Regions from separate parts of the Paenibacillus sp. Y280 genome, predicted to be linked through region 2. Evidence: predicted binding sites of a transcription regulator. Region 2 holds the regulator's gene; each other region holds the start of a gene.
What was found. The regulator Rex, encoded in region 2, represses fermentation and respiration genes when NADH is low (regulators of the CRP and FNR family bind a similar motif). The targets are predictions, from matches to a motif close to TTGTGAAATATTTCACAA.
Positions count from the first base shown of each region.

Region 1 (6,105 bases), on a different contig from region 2:
AATAATGGTCACTGATGCTAAAGGCGTTATTCAATCTGTAAACGGCCCATTTACCGAAGTTACCGGATACATGGCTGAGGAGGCTGTTGGTAAATCGCCGAGCTTACTGAAATCGGGTAAGCAGGATGCTGCTTTTTACACGGGCATGTGGGCATCTTTGACAAATACCGGAAGCTGGCAGGGGGAAATATGGAACCGGCGCAAAAATGGAGAAGTATATCTAGAATGGCTAACCATTAATAGTATCCGTAACGATGCAGGTGAAATCAAATGCTTTGCCGCCATGTTCAGCGATATGACTAAAACAAGAAGATAGCCATAGGTGTGTGAAAACATCCCTTGCTTTATGCGCAACAGCGCATGGGGCAGGGGATGTTTTTGGAAGGGTGACTAACGTTTAGATGCGGTTATTACATTCTGCAAATATCCTTAGGGCATCCCTCGCAGTGACATATGTCGCGCAAGTATGAAAGGTCTTTTACAACAATGTGACCATTCTCAATCGCAATCGCATTTTCTCTACGCAATTCACTCAGGATCCGATTCACACTCTCCCGGGTAGCCCCGATCATATCGGCGAATTCGGTGTTTGTGTGAGTCTTTGATATCCAAATGTGGTTCTCATGTTCAACACCGTAGGTATTGGCCAGTCTGATCAGCAATGAACAGAGTGCGCCTTGCTTGCCGAACATCATTAAATCACGGAATTTAGTCTGGGTCATACGATGAACAAGCCCCATCCATTTCATGAATTCCACTGCAAGGTCCCCGTTTTGCCACAGCAGTACTTCCAAATCTTTCTGAAGGATAACTCCAACTATACTATCTTCGATAATGACTGCGTTAAACACATGGGAAGACTTGCGAAATGGATCTATTTGTCCGAACATGTCACCTTCCTGATACATATATAAGATGAATTGTCTGCCTTCATCCGAAGATTTTGTCATTTTAATTCTCCCGCTTTTAATAAAATACAACTTGTCGGCAGGGTCGCCTTCCCAAAATAAATGCGAACCGCTAACAGCTTTGGTCTCGTACATAATTTGCTGCAATTTCATGAGGTTGTCAGCAGAAAAACATTCCGTGTTCCGGACATTGGATTCAGTTGAACTGTTCGATATATTCATTGGCATGATCGCTCCGTTCCTAAATCATTAATAGTTAATATAGTATATCCATCTTTCCTATCTATCGATGTGATTTACATCACAATCACATTTGTCGGCAGTGTGACATTCTTCACTTACACAGTCCATTATTTTGTCTAATGTGAAACTATACGAATCAGAAAAGGAGAAGTGATGGCGATGCTTTCAGGAGTTGTTTTGGCAGGTGGAACAAATCGTCAAATGAAGGGAGAGCTGAAGGCACTCCTTCCTTTTGGCGGAAAACCAATGATTGCGAGGCAATTGGATCGTATGCGGGATTTATGTGACGAATTGATTGTTGTTACCCATGATCCTAAGCCTTTTTTAAATATAGTTAATCGATCGGTACGAATTATTACCGACTTTTATGAAGGTCATGGCCCTCTTGGAGGGCTGCACGCTGCATTGTCTCTTGCGAAGCACGCTTCTGTGTGGGTAGTTGGGTGCGATATGCCATTCATTTCCAGTAAAGCGGCGGAGTTAATGCTGGAAAGGAAGCGTGATGGTTTTGAAGCTGTAGTGCCTTTGATCGCTGGGGAGATTTATCCTTTACACGCCGTTTATGATCGGATGTGCGCCTCGCATATCGTTCCGCTTCTTCATCAGGGGGAAACGCAGATCTCTGCTTTGCTGAAGCATGTCTTTTGGAGCGAACAGGATGACCGGTTTTTGTACGAGAACGGTGTCGACTTGAATTTTGTGTCCAGTATAAAGTCGATTGAGGATTTTGAGGCAATGAGCCGGTGGGAAGCTTCGAAGCAGTAACAAGTGATTCGGTGCTTTTTTGGGTAAAAGCGGCGGCAGGATTGATAACTCAATCTGTCGCCCATCCTGGATAAGCCTCGTTAGAGGATTTCTCATCAATTATATTGTGAAAATATTCACAAATTGTTCATGAAGAACGGTTTCCAACTGTGACTTTAATCATAGTTTGGGATTTCGATTCGGCTTAAGCTAAAAGCATAACAACAAAGCATGGCAGCACATTTTTGACAATATAAAGGAGTGGATGGCGTTTGGCAACGAAAGAAGCGAAAGCAACCGAAAAAATCTCGGCCGGGGAAGAAGTCAATCAACTGGTGGCTCGAGCTAAACAAGCTCAGCAGCAATTTCTGAAGCTGGATCAAGCGCAAGTCGATCACATTGTTCAACAGATGGCGCTGGCCGGCGTCGATCGGCATATGGCACTCGCAAAGCTGGCTGTGGAGGAAACGGGACGCGGCGTCTACGAAGACAAGATTACGAAAAATCTGTTCGCTACGGAATACATTTATCACAGCATTAAAAACAATAAAACGGTAGGCGTTATTGAAGAAAACTCGTACGAGAACTATCAGATGGTTGCTGAACCGGTTGGGGTTATCGCTGGGGTAACGCCTGTCACGAACCCGACATCAACGACCATGTTCAAGTCGTTAATCGCGACGAAAACCCGGAATCCTATCATTTTCGCCTTTCACCCCTCGGCTCAACAATCAAGCGCTGCGGCAGCAGCAACATTGCTTGATGCGGCTGTGAAAGCTGGTGCGCCTGAGCATTGCATGCAATGGGTTGTACATCCATCCGTAGAGGCTACGCAGCTCCTGATGAACCACCCGGATGTTGCCCTGGTGCTTGCCACGGGGGGATCATCCATGGTAAAGGCGGCTTACAGTACCGGCAAACCGGCTCTGGGGGTAGGACCAGGCAATGTGCCGTGTTTCATTGAAAAATCGGCCAATTTGCAGCAGGCTGTCAACGATTTGATCCTTTCCAAAACGTTCGACAACGGCATGATTTGCGCATCGGAGCAGGCCGTTATTATTGAAGAATCGATATTTGTGGATACCAAAAAGCTGATGACTGAGCAAGGTTGCTATTTTTTGAACAAAGAAGAAACGGAAGCTGTCTCGGGGCTGGTGATTAACACTGAAAAATGTGCGGTTAACGCGATTATCGTAGGCCAATCCGCTGTGAAAATCGCCGAAATGGCGGGCATCAACGTTCCATCGGCAACCAAAATATTAGTGGCTGAATTAGCGGGCGTAGGCGAGGCCTTCCCATTATCGGCCGAGAAGTTAAGTCCTGTACTCGCTTGCTACAAAGTGAAGAATGCAGAGCAAGGCATTGAGAGGGCCGTAGAGATCGTCAAGTTTGGCGGAATGGGACATTCATCGGTCATTCATTCGCAGAATGAAAAAGTCATCGGGGCCTTCTCCGATAAACTGCAAACAGGACGCATTATTGTGAATTCGCCTTCCACGCACGGAGCGATCGGCGATATTTACAACACGAACCTGCCTTCTCTGACACTGGGCTGCGGTTCTTATGGACATAACTCCACGACTTCTAACGTCAGTGCGGTTAATTTGATTAACTTGAAGCGGGTCGCTTACCGGACCGTCAATATGCAGTGGTTTAAAATACCGCCAAAAATTTATTTTGAAAAAGGAGCAACGCAGTATCTGGAGAAAATGCCGGACATTACGCGGGTCATGATTGTTACGGATCCAATGATGGTGAAGCTCGGCTACGTAGAGCGGGTGGAGTATTATCTTCGCAAACGCCAGCTCCCGGTTTACATCGAAGTATTCTCGGATGTGGAGCCCGATCCGTCGGTAGAAACGGTTGAACGGGGCCGGGCGCAGATGGCCAGCTTTAACCCGGATTGCATTATCGCACTGGGCGGCGGGTCACCGATGGATGCTGCCAAAGCGATGTGGCTGTTCTATGAATATCCGGATACGAGCTTTGATGCACTGAAGCAGAAATTCATGGATATCCGGAAACGGGTTTACAAATATCCGCGGCTGGGGCGCAAGGCGAAGTTCGTCGCGATTCCAACGACATCGGGCACGGGCTCGGAAGTCACTTCTTTCGCTGTCATCACAGATAAGGAAAAAGGGAACACGAAGTATCCGCTTGCCGATTATGAGCTGACGCCGGATGTAGCGATCATAGATCCGGATTATGTATACAGCCTTCCGAAAACAGCGGTAGCCGATACGGGCATGGACGTCCTTACCCATGCGATAGAAGCTTACGTATCGGTCATGGCTAACGATTACTCGGACGGCTTGGCGATGAAGGCGATTGAGCTGGTGTTCCAGAACCTGGAGAAGTCCTTTGCGACTGGAGATCCGATCGCCCGCGAGAAGATGCATAACGCATCGACGATTGCCGGAATGGCATTCGCTAACGCTTTCCTTGGGATCAATCATAGCTTGGCCCATAAATGGGGCGGTGAATACCACACGGCGCATGGACGCACGAATGCGATTCTAATGCCGCATGTCATACGCTACAATGCTAAGAAACCGACGAAGTTTACTTCGTTCCCTAAATACGATCACTTTATTGCAGATCGGCGATATGCCGAGATTGCCCGTATGCTGGGGCTTCCTGCGAAGACGACGGAGGAAGGCGTGAACAGCCTGATCGAAGCGGTTCGCAAGTTGAACAAAACGCTTGGCATTCCCGAGAAGTTTCAGGACTTGGGCTTCCAGGCCGAGCAGTTCGAATCGCGTGTAGATTATTTGGCGGACCGGGCGTTCGAGGATCAATGCACAACCGCCAATCCGCGGATGCCGTTAGTCATAGAACTGGCGGACGTATACCGGAACGCTTTTTACGGGAAATTTGATTAAGTTCAAGTACATTCAGGAGGTGTCATCATGGCCATACAAGAAACTGCTGTTAAGATGGAAAGCTGGAGAGGCTTTGTCGGTGGCGAGTGGAGCAAGAGCATTGACGTTAAGGACTTTATCGATAAAAACATCACGGTCTATACAGATGATCATGCATTCCTTGCAGGACCTACGGAGGCGACGGCAGAGCTTTGGCGTATGATCAGCGTTCTCACCACTAAAGAACGGGAAAATGGCGGCGTGCTGGACGTCGATGTCGATACCGTATCCACGATTACATCGCACGCCCCCGGCTATATTGCCAAGGAGATGGAGAAGATCGTAGGACTGCAAACGGATGCCCCGCTGAAGCGTTCCGTTCAGCCCTACGGAGGAATCCGCATGGTGATCGATGCTTGCGATGCGTATGGATTCAAGCTTCCGCAAGAAATGATACAGGTGTTTACCGATATTCGCAAAACGCATAACCAGGGCGTGTTCGATGCCTACACGACGGAGATGAAGACGGCGCGTAAAGCGGCTATCATTACAGGGCTGCCGGATGCTTACGGCCGCGGGCGCATTATCGGCGACTACAGACGCGTAGCCCTCTATGGGGTCAATTGTCTGATCGAGGCGAAGCAGAAGGAGCTCCTTCAACTGGAGGTCGATTCGATAACCGAAGATATCATTCGGCTGCGCGAAGAGATTTCCGAACAGATTCGCAGCCTAGATGAGCTGAAGCAAATGGCCAAAACGTATGGCTGCGATATATCGGAGCCGGCTGTGAATGCCGCCGAAGCCGTACAATGGTTATACTTTGCCTATTTGGCGGCGACTAAGGAGCAGAATGGCGCGGCAATGAGCTTGGGACGCGTATCGAGCTTTCTCGATATTTACATGGAGCGGGATTTACGGGAGGGTACGCTTACTGAAGAAGCGGCACAGGAGCTGATCGACCATTTTGTCATGAAGCTTCGAATCGTTAAATTCCTTCGTACGCCGGACTATAACGAGCTGTTCAGCGGAGACCCTACATGGGTGACGGAGTCCATTGGGGGAATGGGGCTGGACGGCCGGGCGCGCGTAACGAAGAACTCGTTCCGCTTCCTGCACACCTTGTACAATCTGGGACCTGCTCCAGAGCCGAATCTGACTGTGCTGTGGTCGACAGCGCTGCCGGAAGGATTTAAAAAGTACTGCGCGAAGGTGTCGGCGGAGACCAGCTCGATCCAGTACGAAAACGATGACCTAATGCGCCCGTACTACGGGGATGATTACGGAATCGCCTGCTGCGTATCCGCGATGCGGATCGGCAAGCAGATGCAGTTCTTTGGTGCTCGCGCCAA
Region 1 is NZ_JBXCIW010000021.1:35,291-41,395, forward strand. It holds gene AC1TPC_RS21525 (nitrate/nitrite transporter) at 1-316, shown strand, start outside; gene AC1TPC_RS21530 (Crp/Fnr family transcriptional regulator) at 411-1,130, opposite strand; gene mobA (molybdenum cofactor guanylyltransferase) at 1,311-1,916, shown strand; gene adhE (bifunctional acetaldehyde-CoA/alcohol dehydrogenase) at 2,168-4,777, shown strand; gene pflB (formate C-acetyltransferase) at 4,805-6,105, shown strand, end outside.
Region 1: a site for Rex is predicted at 2,021-2,038, ahead of adhE (bifunctional acetaldehyde-CoA/alcohol dehydrogenase). Genes of this name have one in related genera too.

Region 2 (6,105 bases):
ACTCCTTAATTCTCTGGCGAAGGCGGGATGCGGTATGTTCCAGCATATGTTTTCATCCATGAACGACATGCTTGATCAAATTATTGAACAGTATGAGGGTGCAGGTGCAAAGGAAAAGCAGCATTACGAAGAACAAATGGTACAATTGAAAAAAGTTAGCGATACATTTATAGAGCAGTGGCTTGAATTCGAGGAGAAATTTGCTGTCTTCAAGGAGCAGCAAAGTGATCTTGCCACAGCTCCGAAGCCACAGATGGAAGCTGCAGAGCAAAGCCTGCCTGCTTCATCAGCAGTACCCTGTAGTTTAGCCGATTTAGAAATACCAAATGAGCTTGCAGCAATTATATCCAAAGGTCAAGGCTATTATAAGTTATTTATGTTCTCGCACGCAGCGGTACAATTTCAAACGGCTATTTTGCAATCGCCGGAATGTAATTTGGCTAGACTATTTTTGGGGATGACCCAGATGCATCTTCAAAATTGGAGTGAAGCACAGCGCCATTTTCAATTGCTGATTGCGTTGACGGACTTCCCCAAATGGCTGGCTATGGGCTATAATGCGCTAGGGTGCATTCAAGCGGTGCATATGAATTTGGCGCAAGCGGAGCAATTATTCATGAAGGCTTACGATGTATGTCCAAGCTTCAAAGATCCGCTTAACAATTTGAAGTCTTGCCAAGAAACACCCAAGCAATTATCGTTATATTTCGGAAGCACGGAGCTGTGCTGTTTGTGAGAGGATCGGGGAATGAATGAAATTTGCAGTATTGGACTTAGAAACGACGGGAAATGGCTCGGAGGATGACATTTTGCAGGTTGGGCTGGTCATCGTTTCTGATGAGCTTGAAATCATCGATACGTTTAGCTCCTTTGTTCGGCCTAACATCCCAATACCGACTTTCATTACACAATTAACAGGCATTGATGAAACGGTCGTTGCGGATGCGCCAACGCTTAAAGAGGTCATCGCCAAGCTTGTTCCGTTATTGGATGATGCAGTGCTAGTTGCTCATAATGTTGGCTTCGATGCCGGCTTTTTGAATCAAGCGCTAGCCCGCTGCGGCATGCGTGCCTTTAACGGCCGAAGGCTGGATACGATTGAATTGCTTCGCATTTTATATCCCACAATAAATACGTATCAGCTCGGAGCCGTTTCTGAGCTGTTCGGAATACAGCATGATCAGCATCATCGTGCCGATAGCGATGCAAGGGCAACCGCGCTATTGCTTATCGAAACGATTACAAAGCTTCGCAAACTGCCGCTGCTCACTTTGCAGCGGCTATCTGCGCTTGTAGACGATGGCAGCGATTTGTGCTGGTTTATTAAGCATACGCAGCAGCAGATGGAGTATCGTACCGTCTTTGAATCGAATGAATACGATTACTTCAATCAATTTGCGATGAAGGTAAGAGAATGGAGCGATGAGCAGCCTGCCCGTACAGGCAGCAGCGACGCTTTGCCATTAACGGATGTATCTTTCGACAATTATTTGGCTGACGTCAGGCAGCGCTTTGAGCAAAAGTTCGAAAATTATGAAGAGCGTGAAGCGCAGGTATCGATGTTTAAAGAAGTGTTCGGCGCGCTCAATCAAAATCAGCATTTGCTTATCGAAGCGGGAACAGGTACAGGAAAATCGCTCGGTTATTTAATTCCTGCCCTTTACTATGGCATTCAGAACGGCAAGAAGGTTGTCGTCAGTACGCATACGATCAACTTGCAGGAGCAGCTGAGACAGCGTGATTTGCCGCTTCTCGAGGACATTTTGCCATTCGAATTTAGAGCTTCTATCTTCAAGGGCAGAGGCAACTACTTATGTCTGCGCAAGTTCGAAGGAAAAGTAAATACCAAAGACCTTGTTTCGCCAATTGAGGACACGGTCACTGCAGCACAGATGGTTGTCTGGCTTGGCGAGACGGAGACAGGCGATCAGGAGGAGCTTAACTTTGGCAACAAAGGCGCCGAATTTTGGTCAACGGTAGCAAGCGACACGGATTCTTGCTTGAATCGGGCTTGTCCATGGTTCAAGCGATGCTTCTATCACCGTGCTAAGCATGAAGCGAATATTGCGGACGTTACGATAACGAATCATTCGATGCTGTTTACGGACGTTCAAGCCGATCATCGTTTGCTTCCGGCCTATTCTCATCTTATTATTGATGAAGCGCATCATGTTGAAGAGGTGGCTGGCAAGCATCTCGGCATGCAAATCAATTATTTTTCTTTGACACAGGCTGTGCTTCGCTTGTTCAAGGACAATCGTTCAGGGCTGTTGCCTGCGCTGCGTCAGAAGCTTATGTACGAGGATGACGCTCACCAAGCTTCCTGGCTGGAGACGATTGATACGGTTATTCCTATTTTTCAAGAGATTAAGGAGCACTGGGATAAACTATTTGAAATGCTTTATAGCTTTACGTCTACCTCTTCGGATAGTCCAACCGAAAACGGGCAGTCCGTGTGCCGCCTTAAGAAAAACGAGCTTCCAGCAAGCTGGGAAGATGGCGTTACAGTTGAAGAGAATTTACATACCGAGCTTAACCGTGTAGTTCGTACTGTAGACAAGATGGTTACCGATATTAAAGACCGTGTAGACGATTCTGGCGTACAAGCGATCATTACCGATCTTAACGGAGCCGTTCGCGATTTATCGCGTCTTAAGGATGAGCTGCGGACCTTTATAAAGCTTGATCTTGCGGATTCGGTATTTTGGATCGAGGCGAGCAGCACTTACCGTCATCGGTCTGTACAATTGTATGGCGTTCCTGTAGATGTAAGCGCGCAGCTTCAAAAGTACTTCTTTGATGTAAAAGAGAGCATCGTATTGACGTCAGCAACGTTATCGGTGCAAAAATCATTTCAATATGCATCAGAGCAGCTCGGGCTGACTGGCTATGAAGAGCAAGGAAAGCTTAAAACCGTACAGCTTCCCTCGCCCTTCAACTATAGGGAGCAGGCACTCGTTGTCATACCTCGTAATTTTCCGGTGCTGCGAGGCGCTGCTGTAGATGATTCTTACTTGGATATGCTTGTAAAATCGCTCGCAGACGCTGCAAAGGAAACGAACGGGAGAATGCTCGTGCTGTTTACGTCCTACCGGATGCTTAAGCAGGTATATGAGCCGCTTAAGGATCAATTAAGCGCAGCAGGCATTCAAGTACTCGGACAGGGCATCGACAGCGGCAACCGTACAAAGCTCACTAGACGATTCCGCCAGACGCCTGAGTCTGTTCTTCTTGGTACGAGCAGCTTCTGGGAAGGTGTAGATATTCCTGGCGAAGCTTTGATTTGCCTGGCTATCGTTCGATTGCCATTCCAGCCGCCGAATCATCCATTAGCAGAGGCCAAGGCTGAAATGCTGCAGCGTCAAAAGCAAAACCCATTTATGAAGCTGTCTATTCCTCAAGCGGTTATACGCTTTAAACAGGGCTTCGGAAGGCTTGTAAGAACATCGCAGGATAAGGGTATTGTAATCATATATGATACGAGGGTAATTGATACGTACTATGGGAAGCATTTCTTATATTCCTTGCCGGGTCCAAAAATCGAAACGATGCATACGGATCAAATGATTGTACGGATGCGGGAATGGTTGTCGGAAGAAAAGCAGGAAGTTCCGCAGTTGAGTCAAGCTGCGTCTAGTGCTGAGGAGGAGAAGCGATGAAGCAAACGAAAATATCGGAGGCCGTAGTCAGAAGGCTCCCGATTTATCTCCAAGTATTGAACGAAATGCATAATCGCGAAATTCAAACCGTTTCATCACAAGAATTAGGCGTGAAGCTTGATCTAAATCCTGCTCAAATCCGTAAGGATCTTGCTTATTTCGGTGATTTTGGGCGCAAGGGTGTCGGCTATGACGTCGTTTATTTAATTGAAAAGATACGGCAGATTTTGAAGGTTGATCAGACGATCAAGGTTGCATTGGTGGGAGCCGGCAATTTAGGACATGCCTTATGCAATTACAATAAATACTCGAAGGACAACATGCAAATTACGGCCGTATTCGATGTGCACCCAAGCAAAATCGGAACGAGCATTAACAATTTGATCGTGCTGCCTATGAGCGAATTGGTTAATACCGTTTCGGAGCAAAAGATTAGAATTGGCATTATAACGGTGCCGGCTTTTGAAGCACAAAATGTCGCCAATCAATTCGTGGAGGCAGGCGTAGAGGGGATATTGAACTTTGCGCCTGCCATCCTGCGCGTACCGGATGAAATTCGGATACATAACGCGGATTTCACTAAGGAGCTGCTTAGCTTAGCTTACTATTTAGTTAGAGAAGGAGAGTCCAAGGATGAGTCAGATTTGGATTGAAGATGGTTTGTTTGTTACGATGGATGATGCAAATCCAACGTTTAAGGGACATATGGTCGTTACGGATGACCGGATTACCTACATAGGTACGGAAGCGCCTGTACAGCTTTCAGAAGGCGTCCAAAAAATCGACGGAAGCAAGCTGGCATTTATGCCAGGCCTTATTAACACACATGGCCACGCGGCGATGAGCCTGCTGCGGGGATACTCCGATGATCAGAATCTGCAAGTATGGCTAGAGCAGAAAATGTGGCCGATGGAAGGAAAATATGTCGATCAGGATACGCGTGCCGGCAGCGCTCTTGCTATTGTTGAAATGCTCCGCTCGGGTACAACGGCTTTTGTCGATATGTATGATCGGATGGATCAGGTTGCACAAATGGTAGAACAGAGCGGTATCCGCGGCGTATTGACACGAGGTGTAATTGGCCTATGCCCGCCGGACGTTCAAGAGGCAAAGCTTGCTGAGGCAATCGCATTCGCGCGCGATTGGAACGGCAAAGCGGATGGCCGCATTACAACGATGATTTCTCCGCATGCGCCTTATACATGTCCGCCGGATTATATTGAACGGTTTGTCCAGGCTGCACATGATTACAACTTGCCGCTGCATACGCATATGTCCGAAACATTAGCTGAGGTTGAGCAAAATGTTAGAGATTACGGCGTTCGTCCCGTTGAGCATTTGGAGCGGCTTGGCTTCTTCTCGCGCCCAGCGCTCGTTGCGCATGCCGTGCATCTAAACGATGCTGAGATCGAGATCCTTGCTGCCAAGGGGGTAGCGGTATCGCATAACCCAGTAAGCAATCTTAAGCTTGCGAGCGGCATCGCGCGCGTACCCGACCTGCTTCGTGCCGGCGTGACCGTATCGCTTGGAACGGACAGTGTCGCAAGCAACAATAATTTGGATTTGTTTGAGGAAATTCGGTTCTCTGCTCTGCTGCACAAAGGCGTGTCAGGCGATCCAACCGCAATTCCGGCAATTGAGGCATTAAAGCTGGGTACTGTCTACGGAGCCAAATCCATTTGGCAGCAGGATCAAATCGGCAGCTTGAAAGAAGGAATGAAGGCTGATTTTATCGCTATTAACATCGAGCAGCCGCATTTCTATCCGAAGACGGATATGATCTCGCATTTGGTTTACTCCGGATCCGGACGCGACGTTGCGCATGTATGGATTGACGGGCGGCAAGTACTCAAATTCGGCGAATGCACCTTCCTCGATGAGGAGAAAATTCGTTACGAGGCGCAAGCGAGCTTCGATCGCTTGCTGCAAGCCTAATGCGCGTAATCGCTAGAAAACGTCCGCCGTTTATGACGCTGCAGAAATGGTTGTTTTTGATCGTCGCTAGTCTTTTGCTGCTGATCACCTTTTTCTTTATTTATTTTCGCGATATACAAGGTCCAGAGTGGTCAGCCATAAAGGATGCCAAGGAGCAAGCAACAAAAGCGGCTGATCTAGCTTCTATTAATAATGTCTATCATCATATATGGAGCAAAGAGAGCTGGGTTGTTGAAGGCGTAAATCAAGCGGATGATAAGGTATTCGTATGGCTGACCGAAGATCAATTGCCCAAGATCATTAATGCGGATGATGCCGTGTCGGAGCAAACGCTGAAAAGTTCGTTTAATAACGAGAAGCCAGACGCGAACATTAAACGAATTCAACCTGGCCTGCTTGGTGGAAAACCGATTTGGGAAGTCTATTATGATGATGGCCAGAAGCCTCTGCATATCTTGTACGATTTCTATAGCTTTGATGACGGAACCTTCATTGATTCTTATAAATTGCC
Region 2 is NZ_JBXCIW010000003.1:41,761-47,865, forward strand. It holds gene AC1TPC_RS04720 (hypothetical protein) at 35-736, shown strand; gene dinG (ATP-dependent DNA helicase DinG) at 753-3,659, shown strand; gene AC1TPC_RS04730 (redox-sensing transcriptional repressor Rex) at 3,656-4,312, shown strand; gene AC1TPC_RS04735 (amidohydrolase) at 4,293-5,594, shown strand; gene AC1TPC_RS04740 (cell wall elongation regulator TseB-like domain-containing protein) at 5,594-6,105, shown strand, end outside.

Region 3 (6,105 bases), on a different contig from region 2:
TTGGTAATCATAAGAACGGAATGATGCTCGGTTGACCGTATAGCTGTAAAAAGACCGGCAATGCCGGCCCCGATAACGATGACATCTTTTTCAATAACAGGCAGCTCACTCAACTGCACATCGACTAAATATCTGGGAATCATTATGGCTCCTCCAAGCGTAAACGGCAAAAGCCGGCTTTGGCTTTGTTGCTTTCGTTTCGTGGTGAAATATAAGCATAATAGGAAATGAGTACGAATAAGTCTTATATTTCAAACATAGGAGTAGCGCATACTACTTCACGAGTAGCATGCGCTCCAAGGACAAACGTGCTTGATCCGCAACATGCGGCGGTACATAAATTTGAGGCTGCATCGTCTCCAAGCATTTTACGAGCTTCTTCAAATTATTTACCTTCATGTTAGGACATACCAAATATTTAGATGCAAAATGGAATGTTTTGTCTGGGCTGTCTAGTCGAAGCTGGTAGCCTGTACCGTCCTCTGTGCCTACGATAAACTCCTGGCACTCCGATTCTTTACAATATTTGATAATTGCGGTTGTACTGCCTACAAAATCGCCAAGCTCGACAACCTCAGGACGGCATTCCGGGTGAACAACAAACTGTGCGTTCGGATATTTCGCTTTCATTTCTTCTACGTCTTTCACGGTAAGCATGTCATGCGTGTTGCAGTAGCCTTCCCAGATAATCATTTTCTTATCGGTGTTCTGCTGCACATAGTGACCAAGGTTTTTGTCCGGTACCCAGATGATCTCGTCACCTTCAACCGAATTAACAACCTTAACCGCATTCGCCGACGTACAGCAAATATCAGTCTCAGCCTTGATTTCCGCAGACGAGTTGATATACGTAACGACCTTTGCATTTGGATGCTGCGCTTTCAGCTTGCGCAAGCCGTCCACGCTTACCATGTCTGCCATCGGGCAGCCTGCACGCTCGTCGGGAATGATGACCGTCTTGTTTGGCGCCAAAATCTTTGCGCTCTCGCCCATGAAGTGAACGCCGCAGAATACGATAACATCGGCATCCGTTTGGGCTGCCTTCTGAGCAAGCAGGAAGGAATCTCCGCGGAAATCAGCTACCTCTTGAATTTCATCACGCTGATAATAATGGGCTAAAATGATAGCATTCCGTTCTTTCTTCAACTGTAACAACCGTTCACGCAGCTCACGGTTTTGCTCCGCCTTGCGTTCCAGTGCCAGTGCTTCCACAGTAAATCCTCTCCTCTTATGAGGGATGGGGGATAATGCCCATTCCGTTATACGGCAAGCTGAACTTTGTGAATTGATGCACAAACTTAGAAAGTCGCTTACCTATAGTTTAAACCAAAAGGGATAAATTCATTTGATTAAGATTTAATTTACACGTGGTAGATGCTACTGTCAATGTATTAAAGGCCATTTTCGGGCAGCAATTTAAAATTAATTAACAAGTAGGCTATCTGATAGCAAAGTTCAACTTCATTAGGTGTTCAAAAATGAATAAAAGGCCTCCATCCATAATGGAATAGAGACCTTTGCATCTTTAATGACACTACCGCTTAGCCGGATCGTAAGGCTGTCCAAGTGCTGAAGGAGCGTTCGAGCGGCCGACCGCGCCTGCCAGAACGATTAGCGTCAATACGTAAGGCAGCATGTAGAAAAACTCAACTGGAATTTGCTTCGAGAATTCAAACAGCTGCGCGAAGCTTCTTAGTGCTTGTGCAAGTCCAAAGAACATGGCTGCTCCAACGACGCCAAGGGGATTCCATTTGCCGAAAATGAGCGCTGCCAGCGCGATAAAGCCTTGCCCGGAAATCGTATTATGCGCAAAGCTGCTCGTCGTAGTCAACGTAATCGTTGCACCGCCGAGACCTGCGAGCGCTCCGCTGAGCAATACACCGATGTAACGATATTTCGTAACGCTGATTCCGACAGTGTCCGCAGAGCTAGGATGCTCGCCCACCGCGCGAAGTCTTAAGCCAAATGGCGTGCGGAAAAGAACGAAATAGCTGACAACTGCAAGAATGATGACGATATATGTTGTTGGATAAGCAGTAAAGATCGCTTTGCCAAGCAGCGGTATATCCGATAAGAAAGGTATTTTCATTTTGTGAAATACGTTTGCAAGCTGCGGCGTTTGTCCCGAACCGTCAAATAAGCTTTTGGTTAAGTAAAGCGACAAGCCTAGCGAGAAAATGTTAATAACGACGCCTACGACCGTCTGATCGGCCCTGAACGTGATGGTGGATACGGCATGCAGCAGCGAAACTAAGACACCATATATGGCTGCCGCTACGAGTCCGATCCAAGGAGACGCATTTCCGAGGCCAGCCTGAATGGCATATTCGGTCGCAACCGCAGCAGCGAACGCGCCGGATACCATCAAGCCCTCCAGCCCAATGTTGACGACACCTGAACGCTCGGAGTACATTCCCCCGAGTGCTGCAAAGATAAGAGCGGTGGAAAACACAAGTGTTGTATTAATAAGCTGTCCAATGACATCGATTACGTTCATTCTACACCGCCTCCTTCCGCTTGCTTGCACGTTTATTTAGAAAAGGCTTCAAGAACCACTTCACCAATCCATGCGAAGCAACGAAGAAAATAACGGCGCCGATTACAATGCGCACAACCTCTGGCGGAACGCCAGCGCCAAAGCTCATGCCTGCCGAGCCGTAGCTGAGGCCGCCGAACAAGATTGCACCAAGAAGTACACCAATTGGCGTATTGCCGCCAAGCAATGCTACCGCAATGCCATCGAAACCGTATCCCGGTGAAGCAGCCATAACCGTCTGGTTGCCGAACACGCCCAAAATTTCAAACACGCCGCCGAGGCCGGCAAACACACCGCTTATAAACATCGATTTAACCATCGTTAATTTAACATTCATCCCCGCATACAGTGCCGCATCGGGATTATGTCCAACGGCGCGCAGCTCATAGCCTTGCTTCGTACGCCAAAGCACGATATAAAACACGACGATGCAGATGAGTGCAATGATCGTTCCCCAGTGCATCCGAGCGTTGTCCGTCAATTTAATAAGCCAGTCAATCTTCACCATTGCCGATTCATGAACGGCCATCGATTTCTGCTGACCCTTCTCGACCAGAAACTTCGCAATAATAAAATTAGACAAGAACAAGGCGATCCAATTCAGCATAATGGAAGAAATAACTTCGTTGACGCCGCGTTTTGCTTTCAAATATCCGGCAATTGCCGCCCATAGCCCACCGAATACAGCTCCCGTAATAATGGCAAGCGGAGCATGGATATACCAAGGCAAGTCGAGCAGAACGCCTATAATCGTTGCGCCTGTCATGCCCATTACAAATTGTCCCTCTACCCCGATATTGAAAAGTCCAGTACGGAAAGCGAACGAAACCGCAAGACCCGTAAAGATCAATGGAGTAATCGCCCGAACGGCTTCGCCCATGTTGTAAGGCGTGCTAAAGAGCTTGTCCAGCAATGAGCTGTAAGCCAGAATAGGATTGTAGCCTCCAGCTAGCATAGCAATAGCGCCGATCAATAGCCCGAGTATGATCGCCACACCTGGAATAAGGATAGAAGATTTATTAAATATTTTCTTTAATGTTTCCATATACGCTATCCTCTCCCCTCTGATGCAGCAACGGCCGACTTATTGCCAGCCATCATCAAACCAAGCTGTTGATCATCTCTGCGCTCAGCGTCAACCTCGCCCATTAGCTTGCCTTCGTACATGACCGCTATCCGATCGGATAAAGCATAAAGCTCATCAAGCTCGAAGGATACGAGCAAGATCGCTTTCCCCTCATTGCGGGCTTGTACCAGCCGCTTATGCACATATTCAATTGCGCCAATATCGAGCCCGCGTGTCGGCTGCACAGCAATAAGCAAATCAGGATCCTTATGCAGCTCGCGTGCGATAATCGCTTTTTGCTGGTTGCCCCCAGAGAGTGCGCGCGCATGAGTATGGATACCTGACGAGCGTACATCAAATTCCGTTACGAGCTTGTCAGCCAGCTTGTCCATCGCATCGTAGTCAATAAACATCGAGCGGCCAAATTCCGGCTCAAAGTAAGTATTTAAAATCATATTTTCACTAACCGAGAAATCAAGCACCAAACCGTGCTTATGCCGGTCCTCCGGAATGTGGCCTACGCCTGCAACTGATATTTGGCGGGGGGACAGATTCGTCATATCACGGCCATTCAGCTTCACGCTGCCGCCATCTAGTTTTCGCATGCCGGTAATCGCATAGATAAGCTCGCTTTGACCGTTGCCGTCAACACCGGCTATGCCGACAATTTCTCCGGCACGAATGTTAAAGCTGGTGCCGTTCAATGCATTTTTGCCATGCTCGCCCTTCATTTGCAAATCATCAACCGAAAGGACAACCTTGCCTGGCTCGTTTTTCGTCTTCTTGACCTCGAAGGACACATCCCTGCCTACCATAAGCTCAGCAAGCTGCTGCTCATTCGTCTCATCTGTACTGACGGTTTTGACAACCTTGCCTCGTCTTATAACCGTTACAGAGTCGGCAAGCGCCATAACCTCTTTTAATTTATGCGTGATAATTATAATCGACTTGCCTTCTGCAGCCAGATTGCGAATGATTTCGATCAACTCTTCGATTTCCTGTACGGTTAGAACGGCAGTCGGCTCGTCGAAAATGACAATTTCCGCACCACGATACAACGTTTTCAAAATTTCGACCCGCTGCTGTGTACCTACCGTAATATCTTTAATCCGCGCCTGAGGATCTACCTTTAGACCATAACGTTCGGAGATCGCCCGAACCTTCTCATTTGCCAGCTTATAATCGATTTTCAAACCTTTGACAGGCTCATTGCCAAGGACAATATTTTCAGCAACTGTAAAAGGCTGTACCAGCTTGAAATGCTGATGCACCATGCCGATGCCTAAATCAATGGCTTTTGACGCGCCTTCTATGACAGTCTGCTCGCCATTAATCCAAATTTCACCTTCATCCGGCTGATATAATCCGAATAAAATGTTCATAAGCGTCGACTTACCCGCGCCGTTCTCACCTAGAAGCGCATGGATTTCGCCCTTTTTTAATTCAAAATTAATGGAATCATTTGCAACGAGGCCTGGGAAGCGTTTTGTAATACCCTTCAACTGTACTGCTGTCAAACTCCGGTCCATTCTCATCATCTCCCCGGTTTTCTAACGCTGACTAAACCACAAAAAAAAGGACAAAAACCGGCCGAAGCCGGTCTTGTCTGATACATCGACATACGAACCTTAATCAAAGGATACCTTTGGATAAAGGAAACTATTCAGTCGGTACCTTAATGTCGCCGCTAACGATTTTTGCTTTATATTCATCTACTTTTGCAAGCACATCAGCAGGAACGTTCTTGCTTGTTGCCGGCAAACCTACTGCATCGTCTTTCAAACCAAGCTCTTGAGTTGTTCCGCCAGCAAAGTTGCCTGCAATCAGGTCTTTAGAAACTTTATGAACCGCTGCATCTACGCCCTTCATCATCGACGTAAGCGTGATTTCATCACCGAATTCAAGCGATTGGTCTTTGTCTACGCCGATAACCCAAACGTCATCGCCGTTATCTTTACGAGCTTTTGCTTCATTGAACACACCGTTGCCTGTAGCGCCGGCAGCGTGGAATATGATGTCAATTCCAGAGTCGTACATAGTCGCTGCAGACAATTTGCCAAGGTCAGGCTTACCGAAGTCGCCAGTATACTCAGCTTTTATTGTCGCATCTGGCTTAACTGCTTTTACGCCCGCTGCGAAGCCTGCTTCAAAACGTTTGATAACCGGAATTTCCATGCCGCCTACAAAGCCGATTTTGTTTGTTTTAGTCATAAGACCTGCAACAACACCTACTAGGAAAGAGCCTTCATGCTCAGCGAATGTAATCGAAGCAACGTTTGGCGCTTCAATTACGCTGTCAATAACAGCCAGCTTTGCATCTGGGTTCTCTTTTGCCACTTTGCTAAGCGCGTCATTGAACAAGAAGCCAATACCCCAAGTCAGGTTGTATCCTTCTTTAACGAAGCTGTTCAAGTTCGGCTCCATGTCTGCTTCGCCTTTGCTCTCCAAGAACTTCGTTTCTGCGCCTGTTTCAGCCGTTACTTTCTGTAGAGCTTCCCATGCG
Region 3 is NZ_JBXCIW010000023.1:51,387-57,491, reverse strand. It holds gene nadB (L-aspartate oxidase) at 1-143, opposite strand, end outside; gene nadA (quinolinate synthase NadA) at 274-1,212, opposite strand; gene AC1TPC_RS22370 (ABC transporter permease) at 1,535-2,497, opposite strand; gene AC1TPC_RS22365 (ABC transporter permease) at 2,499-3,581, opposite strand; gene AC1TPC_RS22360 (ABC transporter ATP-binding protein) at 3,587-5,131, opposite strand; gene AC1TPC_RS22355 (BMP family lipoprotein) at 5,262-6,105, opposite strand, start outside.
Region 3: a site for Rex is predicted at 1,279-1,296, ahead of nadA (quinolinate synthase NadA). Genes of this name have one in related genera too.

Region 4 (6,105 bases), on a different contig from region 2:
TTGCCTTAATCAATCTCCTTCTGTTCGTTCTTGTTGAAGCCAAGCTGATAATATCGGCCCCGCTGAAATACGCGAGCTTTATCGTCTTCCATATCTCCTTGCTCGTCTTAACAAATTCCATGCTGTACGAGCAATATGGACCGTGGATGAATATCGCCAGCGTAGCTGCCATTGCACTTGGATTCTACTATTTCACCCGCGTGCATTTGAACAAAATCATGCTGACGCTTAATGCGCTTGCCGCATCCGCTTTCGCTGTATTCAAGTTTTTGGAGCTGATGTCAGAGCATGCTTCCACTACATTTTTTGTTTTTGGACTGGTCTTCGTCACTTTGCTGCTGACAGGCAACGTTTTTTTCTTCCGTTACTTGAACAAGCTGGGCTCACAGGCTGCACATCCCAAGGAGCAGGAAGCCGACAAGGAAGCAGAAGACCATAAAAGCGCTCTTGTGGGCAAAATTGTATCCACCATCGTCACGATAATTGGCGTACTAATCGGCAGCATTTCCTTAATCGGCCTAGTCTTTATGGCATCCGATTCGGTGGCGCCGGAGAACGTGCTGCTTATAATCGCCTTCCTGTTCATTATTCCCGTTCTATTGCTGCGCCGCCTAAATGCCGTTGTTCGCTACACAGTGCTTACCATCGGATACGCTGCGGGAATGATCGCTATCGCTTGGATAGATTTAGCGGGCATATCCTTGCTCTTCCTGGCCGTAACGATTGCCGGCTGGTTCAGCCTGCAAGGACGCGCACAGCATTTTTTCATCTATTCATTGATCAATATCAATATTGCCATTCTTCTGCTCCAGCTGTTCGAATCGGTATATCAAGCCGCTTCCTTCATCGTGTTCATTATGGCGAGCCTGAACGCGGTCATCTATGCAAGTCAACTTCTTGTTAAAGAAGGCACTCTAAAGCAGCATATAAGAGAATGCGGGTTGTTCTTCACGCTGCTGCTTCTGTTCTGGCTTACCTTTATGGACGATATTTTCCCTTATTCATACGAGCTGTTCAACCTATTGAACTTCATTGTCGTGACAGCGTTAGCGTTCTTTTATGTTCGAAGCAACCGCGTGCTCGAGGCCACTGTGAGCTTGATATTCTGGTTTGTATATATCGCTTTCAAATATTACGATTTGTTCTGGACGCTGCTGCATAAATCGATCACACTCGCTCTGCTCGGCCTAATCGCGATTGCGATCACTTATGTTTTTGCCTACCGCACAAGAGCTGCTGTTCCAGAAGAAGCCAATGCATTCAGCCGATTGCTGCGCAGAAGCCCTATACTGATTGGCATCGTTATTGTGCTGCAGCTGGGTTATGTGGGCTATCATGCCGCAACTAGCGAGGCCTTGCTCTCGAAGGGCACCTCGATTAAGCTGGCGATCGAGCCGATTGATCCTAGGTCTATCCTTCAGGGGGATTATGTAAGGCTGGGCTACAGCATTTCAACCCCTCCGGCTAATGTCGCTAAAGAAATCGAATCGCGCCGAAGTCTTAGCCGGATCAAGGTCGTGCTCCGTCCAGGCGACAACGGGGTTTACGTTTTTGATCGACTATATACGAGCGGAGAAGCGCTAACCGACAAGGAGATCGTGATCAATGGCACCTCAAGCGGCTGGCAATCCATTAATTACGGTATCGAAACGTATTTTGTGCCCGAGGGCACCGGCACTGAAACCGAACAAAATGCTCGCTTTGCTTACGTAAAGGTGGGCAAGAGCGGCGATGCGATACTGGAGCGATTAAGCAAGGAGTAACTCCAAGCCTCTTTATAACAAAAAATAGCAGGATGAATGCTGCTAACCACGCTGCATACATCCTGCTATTTTATTAATTCGCCAGCTTGCTAAGCTCGGGAAAATCCTCTAGATAGCCGTTTCGCTCAAGCTCCATCAATGCCTTCCGAATGCTTTGCTCGTCTTCGCCGGATTGATCAGAGAGCGCCAGAAGCTCTGGCAGACTAATATCCTTATGCTCCTTGCAATAGGTTAACAGACCTTTTGCCGCCCATGACAAACGGTCATCCTGGAATTCACCGATCATTTTGCGGAACAATTTATGTGGGATTAGCTGCTCATCAACTAAGGCTTGCATCGCTTTAATCGCATACTTCGTTGTCATACGGCCTTTCTTGGCAACCTCATCTATGGTGAGTGATGCGGAATCCGCGGTGCTTGAGCTAAGCACGATATAAATCATTTGCGAATAGATGTCCAAGCTCGGTTTATAAAAGATATCAGTGGAAACGGTGAAATTGCGAACATTGCTGGGTGAAAGTTCTGTTGACATGATGATGCTCTCCCTTCCGATTGGTCTATACCATAATAAAGGTTCGGATACGGGGTTTCAAATGAGGCTTTATTAAAAAAAGTTAATTTCCTCAAAATCCAATTCCCCCCAGGCGGCCAATAGCAGCGTATAGGTATTGCCCGGGCAATAGCAGACGAGTCTACGGGAAGCCTTGATAGCGAGAAGAAGATCGACGTTCTTCAAGCGCTTCGGAGGGATATTTAACAGCCTTCACGCAATAACAAACCAGCCGATCCCTTATAAGAGATCGGCTGGTTCCTTTTTTTAGAGCGATTATTGCTATTGCTTCGGTGCTGCTGCATGATCATCGGAAGTGACGATCACAATTTCAGCATTTGTAATAGGCGGCAGCGATTTCGTCATCATTTTGGAATGGTAAGCGACAATTTTGGTTCCTGCTTTAAGTACGGGTTCTCCGGCAAGCAGAGGAATCACTTTTGTGTCCTCGGAGATATTCAGAATAATATCATTGTTTGTAGATTGGTCAGAGCCTACATTGACATATACTTGGCCTTCCGTTGTACGATCCGAAGCGACGACTGTGCCTTCAATTTTGCTCGTTTCCGTTTCTTTCACAATAATTTTTTCGGCTGTTGTTTGAGCCGGGTAGATCATTGTCAACACTTCACCATAGCTCACTTCAACGCGAACATCATTTTTCAAAGCATCCTTCGTTAAAGGGCTGCCATCTTGGCCTACGATTTGTGTTTTCTCGTCTACGGTTAGGATGACATGATCTACTCCGCCTTTAGCCATCGGCTTGCCAATTACGGTGTACTTATCATCCGTAATGCTCGTAATAATACCGTCTGTGCCCACTGCATTTTGCTCATTTTCGTCAGCCGTAGTGTCCACCACCACATATTTTGTTGTTGCTTGAGGCGGAATGCTCATCGTAACGGCCGGGCCGTAAAACGCTTTGACGCTCATGCCTGGCTTGATCGCGTTAGCTTCAATAGTCTTGCCATTTTGGTCAAGAAGCTGTGCTTTGTCGGCAAAATGCAAAACGATCGTATCCTCGATCGAGGTATAAATATCTTTTCCTTTTACGACAATCCCGTTTTCTTTCACTTCAGACACGGTGCCGTCAATTGCGGTAAAGCTTTGGTCTTGTACGACAAGCGTCAATGCTGTTCCTTGTGCTGGAATGCTTTTTGTAATCGCTGCGCCGTAAAACGCTTTAACGACTTTCTTCTCATCAATAATCGTTTTTAAAGGAACTCTTTTTCCTTTTGCATCAACAATCTTTGTATCCTTGGTGATCGATAGTACGATTTCACTCTGATCGCCTACCGCAAGAGCGCGGCCAGTAACGGTAATGAATTTGCCTGTTTTATCGTTTACGAAATTCGTAATTTGACCCATAGTAGCCGGTACAATCTTAAATTGATTTTGAACATTTCCTTGCCCGTTATGGATCGTATGAGGCGGAACGTCCTGCGCGCTTGCTGCCATCGGCATTGCTGCCATCGCAAAAATAGACGCTGTTGCTAATACTTTGTACATTTTGTTCATCTGTCATTCCTCCAATTCTGAATCATGCTGCATGTTCGGTTATCGAAATGGCCTGCATGATTTTAGACGGCGAGGTTTTTTGGAATGTTGCACAACCCTCATTTATGTATGGTAAATATTTACTTAGTTTTGTGTATTGTGTGAACGTTTAATCTCATTCTATTGGGTAAAATGGTCCATCCCCTGCCTCGCAGCGGTGTCGGTATTTGTCTAAATCGACACGCCCCTCCTCACTCGTTGCGACGCCCTCCCCATTTAAGAACAGCGTCTGCATATAACGGGCTTCCTCATCCCGAATCGCGATCTCTCCCTTTGCATTAACGACTCTGTGCCACGGAAGCTGATGAATATCGCTTAGCGAATGAAGAATCCGCACGACCTGACGCGCGCCTCTGCGGCTTCCCGCATGCTCCGCAATTTGTCCATAGGTCATAACTGACCCTTCCGGAATGGCTTTAATGACCGCAATAACCCTTTGAGTAAAAGGCTGCATATGTGTCACTCCCTCTCTAAAAATATAGTGCTTTCGGTCCATGATAGCGCATAACATTATTTTTTTTGAAAAAAGTTATAAATTTCTTTTTAACTTTTGCCTAAAACGATGTAGAATAGAAGCAAAGGGTTCAAATCCGATTACGTCTACTCGCTATCGCATCTCCTTTCTTGAAGCGGAGATTAAACTGTTATGTGCACACAAACATTTTTTCGAGAAACTATGTGAAAAGTGTAACAATCTTTTAACAGTGTATCCTTACCTTAGCGGCTGACACAATTGTGACTAAAACTTACTTTCAACTTTACGTAAAGGAGGACATTCTATTATGTCACAACCATCTGCAGGACAAGAGATCGCAGCAAGCCTAATCGATGAGAAACAATCGTTGGATGTACTTGATCAGTTAATGAAGCCGGAGGTTCAACAGTCATTGACTGTGCTCGTGGACAATCTTCCGAAATTAGCTGAAATGGTCACGCTTATGACCAAAGCTTATGATTTTGCACAAAACATTGCTACAGACAAAGTATTGATCAACGATTTCGCTCAAGGTATCGGTGAATTCGTCAAACCGGTCCAAGAGAAAGCAAAAGGTATCGCTACAGCAGCTATTGAAGCGGGCGAGCGCTCCCAAGAAGCTGCCGGTTCTACTGTTGGCCTCTTCGCTATGTTGAAAATGTTGAAGGATCCAGAAGTTCAAAAAACGCTGCGCTTTGCGCAAGCTTTCCTTAGCGTGTTGTCTGAACGCAAAAACGTATAATACACTGATTACGCATAGAACGAACGGAGGATGAACATGTCGAAGCAAATTTTAATTCTTGGTGGCGGTTATGGCGGCTTGCTTACTGCTCTAACAGCACGCAAACACTTGTCAGCAGCAGAAGCTAGCATCACAATCGTGAACCGTTTCCCTACTCACCAAATCATTACTGAGCTGCACAGACTTGCAGGAGACACCATTGCTGAGCAAGCGGTTGCTCTTCCGCTTAGCAAGCTTCTAGGCGACAAACATGTCAATATCATCGTTGATTCGGTGAAAGAAATTAAACCAAACGATAAGCAAGTTGTTCTTGCAAGCGGTCAAGTACAGAAGTACGATACGCTTGTTGTGGCGCTCGGAAGCGAAACGAACTACTTCGGTATCCCAGGCTTGGAAGAGAACAGCCTTGTTCTTAAATCCGTTGCTGATGCCAACCGCATCCGCAAGCATGTTGAGGATCGTCTTGACGCTTACAAAAAATCAGGCAACAAAGCTGACGCAACGATCGTTGTGGGCGGCGGCGGCTTGACTGGCGTTGAGCTTGTTGGCGAATTCGCTGACAGACTTCCTGAGATTTGCCGCAGCAAAGGAATCGACTTCAATGAAATTTCGCTTTATTGCGTAGAGGCTGGTCCAGCCGTTCTGCCAATCTTCCCGAAAGTATTGATCGACCGTGCTGTGACAAGCCTTGAGAAACGCGGCGTAAACTTCATTACTAGCGTTGCAATTACAGAAGCAACAAAAAGCTCCGTTTCACTTAAAGACGGACGCACAATCGAGTCCAGCACAATCATCTGGACTGGCGGCGTAAAAGGCAACCCTGTTGTCGGCAGCAGCGGCCTTGCAGAAGACCGCGGCCGTTCACTCGTTACGCCAACGCTGCAATCCACATCTCATGCTGATGTTTTCCTTGCTGGAGACTGCGCAGTTGTATTCCCAGAAGGCAGCGAGCGTCCTTACCCGCCAACAGCACAGCTTGCATGGCAAATGGGCGAAACGGTAGGCTACAACCTAGCGG
Region 4 is NZ_JBXCIW010000004.1:154,527-160,631, forward strand. It holds gene AC1TPC_RS06875 (GDYXXLXY domain-containing protein) at 1-1,763, shown strand, start outside; gene AC1TPC_RS06880 (hypothetical protein) at 1,837-2,295, opposite strand; gene AC1TPC_RS06885 (peptidase) at 2,596-3,831, opposite strand; gene AC1TPC_RS06890 (MGMT family protein) at 3,986-4,324, opposite strand; gene AC1TPC_RS06895 (DUF1641 domain-containing protein) at 4,653-5,087, shown strand; gene AC1TPC_RS06900 (NAD(P)/FAD-dependent oxidoreductase) at 5,124-6,105, shown strand, end outside.
Region 4: a site for Rex is predicted at 4,547-4,564, ahead of AC1TPC_RS06895 (DUF1641 domain-containing protein). Genes of this name have one in related genera too.